DNA from 3 places in the Microbacterium sp. UCD-TDU genome. Region 1 is predicted to be linked to each of the others. Evidence: predicted binding sites of a transcription regulator. Region 1 holds the regulator's gene; each other region holds the start of a gene.
The links. The regulator LexA, encoded in region 1, represses DNA repair genes until DNA is damaged. The targets are predictions, from matches to a motif close to TCGAACANNTGTTCGA.
Positions count from the first base shown of each region.

Region 2: the regulator LexA is predicted to act here: its motif matches at 888-903, upstream of D514_RS23790 (HNH endonuclease signature motif containing protein).
Region 3: the regulator LexA is predicted to act here: its motif matches at 599-614, upstream of D514_RS39390 (HNH endonuclease signature motif containing protein).

Region 1 covers NZ_AOSO01000005.1:548,768-551,035, forward strand. The annotation lists gene D514_RS22595 (prolyl oligopeptidase family serine peptidase) at 1-802, opposite strand, end outside; gene lexA (transcriptional repressor LexA) at 931-1,617, opposite strand; gene D514_RS22605 (LysM peptidoglycan-binding domain-containing protein) at 1,907-2,268, shown strand, end outside.
Region 2 covers NZ_KB454446.1:219,189-221,456, forward strand. The annotation lists gene D514_RS23790 (HNH endonuclease signature motif containing protein) at 1-856, opposite strand, end outside; gene D514_RS23795 (DUF4259 domain-containing protein) at 998-1,378, shown strand; gene D514_RS23800 (aldo/keto reductase) at 1,385-2,268, opposite strand, start outside.
Region 3 covers NZ_KB454446.1:1,225,885-1,228,152, reverse strand. The annotation lists gene D514_RS28775 (hypothetical protein) at 1-542, opposite strand, end outside; gene D514_RS39390 (HNH endonuclease signature motif containing protein) at 897-1,973, shown strand; gene D514_RS28760 (DUF808 domain-containing protein) at 2,034-2,268, opposite strand, start outside.

The DNA.
Region 1 (2,268 bases):
GCCCGTAGCCGGTGTCGGCATCGACAGGAGCGCCAGCAGGCGCGAACGGTCGCGCCGGCCCGGTGGGAGTCACCCCGTCGAGTGTGATGCGCTGCAGAGCCCAGCGACCGTCGGGATCGTCGGCGAAGATCAGTTCCGCGTCGCTGAGCCACTCGGGCTGCAGAGCCGCCCGCGAGGGGATCGTGTGCGGCGTGCCGCCGGCGACCTCTGCGACCTGCACGTGCGCGTCCTCCCACGGCATCCGTCCCCGCTCCCAGCCGACCCATGCCGCGCGGGTCCCGTCGGGAGAGAGGGCAGGGTGGGCGAAGAAGCCGTCTCCCTCCGCGATCACCCTGATCGCGGACGGGTCTTCGGCGGCGGATCCATCGAGCGGGATCTCGATGATCGAGCGGAGGTGCGGCGTGGTCGAGAGGTCTTCGCGCACGGCCAGCAGGCGGCCGTTCTGCACGCGCAGGCCTCCGTGCGAGGGACCGGGGGCGGTGAGGGCGACGGGGTCGGCTCCGACGCTCAGACGGTGCACCCGCTGGTCTCCTGCGTCGACGAAGAACAGCGTGCCGTGCTCATCCGCCGTCCAGGCGCCTCCGCCGTACTCGTGCACGCGAGACCGCGCGCTCCAGGGGGTGGGGAGGATCTCGGAGCCGGAGGAGCTCCGCACCGTAACGCGTCCCTTCTCGGCAGGTACCGACTCACCCCACCAGATCTCCGCACCGACGAAGCGGGCTCCGTCGATGCGCGGAGAGGAGGCCGCGACGGAGGCCGCGGAGAAGGGGGAGGTCCAGGAACCGTAGGGGGACGACGACATGATTCGAGCCTAGGCGTCGAAGGTGGACGCCCGTGCGTCAGGACGGGAGCATCGCGGTCTTGACCCGTCGCCCGAAGACACGAAGCCCCTCCCGGCACCCGGGAGGGGCTTCATCGTGCCGTCTCGTCTCAGACGGCGCGCAGTACTGCCACGATCTTGCCGAGGATCACGGACTCATCACCGAGGATGGGCTCGAACGCGGAGTTGCGGGGGAGCAGCCAGGTGTGGCCGTCGCGGCGACGCAGCACCTTGACGGTGGCCTCGCCGTCGAGCATCGCCGCCACGATCTCGCCGTTCTCGGCGCTGTTCTGGGAGCGGACGACGACCCAGTCGCCGTCGCAGATGGCGGCATCGATCATCGACTCGCCGGAGACCTTGAGCATGAAGAGGTCGCCCTTGCCCACCAGCTGGCGGGGGAGGGGGAAGATCTCCTCGACCTGCTGGTCGGCGGTGATCGGCACGCCGGCTGCGATGCGCCCGACGAGGGGGACGAGCGCGGCGTCTCCGACCGGGGTCGCCACGTCGGCGGGGCTCTCGGTGCTGGTGCCAGGCAGATCGATGAGCACTTCCATGGCTCTCGTCTTCCCGGGGTCGCGGCGCAGATAGCCGCTGAGCTCGAGCTGCCCCAGCTGGTGGGTGACGCTGGAGAGGGACTTGAGGCCGACGGCGTCGCCGATCTCGCGCATGCTCGGCGGGTAGCCGTGGTGCGCGATCGAGTTCTGGATGACCTCGAGGATCGCCATCTGCTTCGGGCTGAGGCTCTTCCGGCGGCGCGTGCGCGGTGCCTCCGACTCGGGGGCAGAGTTCTCGCTCATGGTGCTCCTTCAGTGCGTGATCCGACGTCCCTCTTCGAATGTCGGAGGCCCGTGGTGGGGTGTCCTTATCGAAACCGTATCCGAGAATCGGGCCGATCTGGAAGATCTGTTCGAGCGTGTCGGCCTAATCGTCGGTGGGGTTTCGAAGAATACTTGACAGATGTTCGAACTCGAAGATATCTTCGGTACGTAGCTTCGCATTCACGGCTCCCGGCCGAGGCGGGAATGCGAACGCTACGCCAACTTCCCCGGTGGCCTCACGGTTCCGGGACAGGCTAAGGAGCACCACATGAGCAGCATCAGCTTCAGCACCGCAGCAGTCATTCCGGCGTCGACCCGTCCTTCGACGCGACTCCGGCTGACGACGCGTGGCCGCGCCGTGCTGCTGGCCTTCGCCTCTGTTCCGCTCGCGGTCGGCATCGCGTTCGCCGCGCTCAGCGGTGGCAGTGCGATCGCCTCGGGTGCAGACACTGCAGCCGTCAGCGTCGAGACCGTCACGGTCATGCCGGGCGACACGCTCTGGTCGATCGCGACCGGCGTCGCCCCCGACGCCGACCCGCGCGACGTGATCGGTGAGATCAGCCGGATGAACCTGCTGCGTGGTGGCGAGCTCCAGATCGGTCAGACACTGGCCATCCCGGCCCAGTACGT
Region 2 (2,268 bases), on a different contig from region 1:
CGGTCGCACCCGCCAACGGCACCCGGGCGTCGCACTCGAGAACGTGGCCCGCGAACACGGACAGAGCGTCGGCCTGGATCATCGGCACGGTGCGACGATCGGCGTCCGGCGCGTCCGGTGCGGCCGCGTTCTTTCGCGCGGCGAATGCGGCGGTCACGTAGCCGCGGATGGCCGTCACGACAGGAGCGGCGGTCTCGGCGTCGAGGACGGCGTTCAGATGCACCATCCCGTCGCGCTCATGAATGGTCAAAGCTCGGCGGGAACGCTGCTCCTCCAGGCGCGGCTCCACCCCATCCGGGTCCAGCCACGCCTCCGCCCTCACGACCAGCTTGCGCACGTCATCGAGAGCGAGCCCGACCGCCTTCTCCACCAGCAGAGACTCCGCCTCGGCGACCCGCACCAGACCCACCGAGACGCGACACCGATCCAGCAGGGCGATGATCGCGGCAGCCACCTGAGCACTCAGCGCGCCGGACCCGAGCGCCTCACGCACTCTCGGATACTTCGCCGGCAGAGGCGCCCCGAGGAAATCCTCGCGCGGCGCGACCGCTTCTCCGACCTTCACCAGCCGGGTCGCATCGCCGCGCGAGACGCCGACGGTCGCCGCGATCAACGTCGCCGGGTTCCGGTAGCCCTGCTGCTTGGCGAGACCCTCCGCACCCAACTCGGGACGAGACTCGCGTGAGATGCACGCCGCGACCTCGATGTGCACCGCATCCAGCCGCCGCTGCAGCACCCCGATGGATGCGCTCACGGCGATCAGCTGCTCTCGCGACAGCTCACCGGATCCATCGGCGTCGGCCCACGCCGCATCGAGGCGGGACATCGCCTCGTGCAACTCGACCAGCTTCGGCATGATTCCACTTTACCGAATCACCTCTCGACATTCGAACTTATCTTCGAACGAATGCCAGCATTCTGCCGCTGACTCCGACCGGACACCATGCTCACATGGTTCACTAGGTCTGACCGCAACAGCCGACAGGAAGAGGGAGACATGGGCACGTGGGGACCGGGAAACTTCGACGACGACACGGTCGCCGACGCGCTGAGCGAGATCACCGACGAGCTCATCGCGAAGATCTCCGAGGTGTTCGCCGATGAGGACGACGACACCGAGCTGCAGCCGGACGAATGGGGCGGAGCCATGGTTCCCGCGTGGCTGGAGATCCTCACCGACATCGGGTCCGCGGGGCGAGTGGGTGCCACGTTCCCGTCGAGCAGCACGCTCGAGGGCTGGCGAGACCGGTACATCCGGGTCTGGGACGACTACATCGACGAGCTCGAACCGGACGAGGACTACCGCACCGACCGACGCCAGGTCATCGTCTCGACGTTCGAGCGCGCCATAGCCCTCGCACACGAGCGCGAGGCGTAGCCGACCTCACCACACCCCGTCGGCGCGCACGTCACGGTCGACCCAGCAGTCGGCGAGCGCCGCACGCACCTCGGGACCACGTGCGAGCGCCAGGTCGAGCGCCGCATGGTTCTGCTCCAACTGCGCGAGCCGGGAGGCACCGAACAGCACGTTCGCGGTCGCGGGGTTCGACAGGCAGAAGGCGATGCCCAGTGCCGCCGGGGTGACCCCGAATCCGGCGGCCACCCGCGCGACCTCGGGGTAGATCGCGGCGATCTGCTCACGGATCCCTCCGACATCCGCGCCGATCTTCCGCTCGGGCTGCCGCCCGGTGGCGAGGATCCCGCCCTCGAAGACGTCGGACGCCTGCAGGGTGAGCACGCCCGCATCGAACAACGCCCCGTACGCCTCCCCCTCGGCCATCGACCGGCGCGCGATGCCGTATTTCAACTGCGCGAACACCGGTGCGACGACCCCTTGCGTCTCCGCCTCGTCGAGAGCCTGCGTGGTGTGGGCGATCTGCCAGTTGTTGATGCCCCAGCTGTCGACGAGGCCTTCCGAGATCAGCGCGTTCACCTCGGCGACGAGGCGCGGCATGTCGGGCACCTTCCCGTAGTCGCCGACCACCACCGTGTCGAAGCGTTCGAGGCCGGCCCGCCCGAGCGACTCGACGAGCTGTTGACGAAATCCCTGGTTCGGCCAGTCCCAGAGCCACAGCTTGCCGCACAGGGTTATCCCGTCGCGATCGACGCCACTCGCCCGCAGCGCCTCGCCGAACAGGATGTCGGTCCTCGAGTTCTCGGCATGCGGACCCATGTTGTAGTACGCGATGTCGAAGAATCCGGCATCGAGCTCCGTGGCTCTCCGGATCAGCGCGACCGCCTCATCCTTCGACATCCGGTCCCAGGTGT
Region 3 (2,268 bases), on a different contig from region 1:
CCGATCGCTGAGGCGTTGCGCACCGCGAGGCGCGAGGCCCAGGAGACCATCGCGCCACCGCCCATGCCGGTGACCAGGATGCAGAGGGCGAGGACGAGGATCGTCCTCAGGACCGGACCGACGGTCGCATCCGGCTGGACGCTGTAGCCGTAGCTGATCGTGAAGGCGAGGCACGCGGCGATCAGGAGGAGCGCGACCGCCGTGCCGATGCCCATCGGGAGGCGACGCAGCACCGCGCGCACCAGGAAGTAGGCGGCCCAGGCGAGCCCTGCCGAGAGCGTGAAGAGCACGAGGGCGATGACCACGACGAAGGCGGCCTCCTCAGACGAGTCGTCGAGGGCGAAGTCGAACACGACCTCGATCCCGTCCTGGAAGAGGTAGGCCGCCACCGCGACCCAGGCGATCAGCGGCGCGACGCGTCGCGGAAGGTCGGTGAACCAGCGCCGCAGCGGCACGAACGTCGGAAGCCCCTGTTCACGGAACCAGCGGTCGGCGTCGCGCTTCGCGCTGTGTGGCTTCGGCGAGGGCGGGGACGTGGGCATGGCGATGAGATTACGGCATCCGCGATGCCCGAGTTATCCACAACCCTTCCGACTATTCGAATATATGTTCTAAACTGGGGGCATGGCGAACCCGCATCTAAACCCCGTCCTCGAGGCAGTGAAGTGCCTCGAAGACGCGTGGGGCGATGCGACGAACGCGAGCGATCTGACCCGAGCGGAGCTGCTCGAGGCCCACCAGGCGTTGGGGCTGGTGCAGCGTCGACTCGACGGCGTCCACGCCGAGATCGCGGCGAGCATCGCTCGGGAATCGCGTCCCGAACTGGGAGCTGAGGGTCTCGCGAAGCAGCAGGGCTTCCGCAGCCCGGCGACCATGATCGCCGCAACGACCGGCGGATCGACGGGCGACGCGGTGCGGCTCGTGAAGGTGGGGGAGGCGACGGCGCCTCGGGCGAACCTGATCGGCGAGCCGCTTCCGCCGCGGTATCCCGAGGTGCAGCGGGCGATCGGTGCCGGCGTGCTCGGTGCGGCATCCGCGGCGCTGATCGTGACCTGCTCGATCGGGCGCGACTCAAGGTCGGCGTCGACCGCCTCGTCGAGGCCGAGCGTCTGCTCGTCGAGCGTGCTGAGGGGCTGTCACTCGATGATGTGCGCAAGCTCGTCGCGCATGCCGAAGCCTGGCTCGACCCCGACGGTGTGGCGCCGCGCGAAGAAGAGGCCCGGTCGCGGCGCTCGCTGGCGATGTTCGAACGCGACGGGTCGCTGCACCTCACCCTGCAGACCGACATCGCCTCCGGGGCTCCCGTGAAGGCGGCGATCCAGGCCTACGTGACGGCGACGTTCCAGGCGCGGGCGCACGCGCTCGACCCCGAGGCGCCCGATGCCGACCGTCGCACGGTCGCGATGATCCAGGCCGACGCGCTCGCCGAGATCTGCGCGCATGCGAGCGGCTGCGACAACGGCGGGCTGCCGGTGTCCGGGGCGACCGTCGTCGTCCGTGTGGGGCTCGGCGACCTGACGGCCGGCGCCGGGTTCGCGACGGTCGACGGCCTCGACGAGCCGGTCAGCATCGCGGCATGTCGTCGGATGGCGGCGGGCGGCGGCATCATCCCCGTCGTGCTCGGCGGTGAAGGCGAGATCCTCGACTGGGGGCGCGAGAAGCGGTTGTTCACCCGTGCGCAGAGGCTCGCGCTCGTGGAGCGTGACGGCGGCTGTGTCATGTGCGGGCTGCCCCCGCAACTGACCAGGGCGCATCATCTGCGCTGGTGGCAACGTGATGGCGGATCGACCGATCTCGACAACGGCGTGCTGCTGTGCGACAGCTGTCACCACCGCATCCACGATAACGAGTGGGAGATCAGGATCGAGGGGTGCGGGTTCGCCGCGCAAGTGTGGCTCATCCCGCCGCCGAACGTCGACCCCGAGCGCAGACCGAGACTCGGCGGCAGGGCGCGCTACGACATCGCGGCGTGAGGGTGTGAGGGCGTGAGGGTGTGCTCCGGTCGGTCGGTCGGCGCCGTCGCGTCGCTGGATTCAGACGTGCACGTCGGCGGGGGATTCCTCGCCCTCGTGGAAGTTGGGCGTCTTGCCGAACAGCCGCGCGATGCCCAGCACGATCCCGACGATGACCAGTCCCAGAAGAAGACCGGCGATCGCGGAGATGATCGTGTCCACGATCCAGACCACGACCGGACCGAGGCCGTGGAGCGCGTGCTCCACGGCGTGCAGCATGTCGACCGGGAAGTGCCAGCCCACCTCGCCGAGGTTG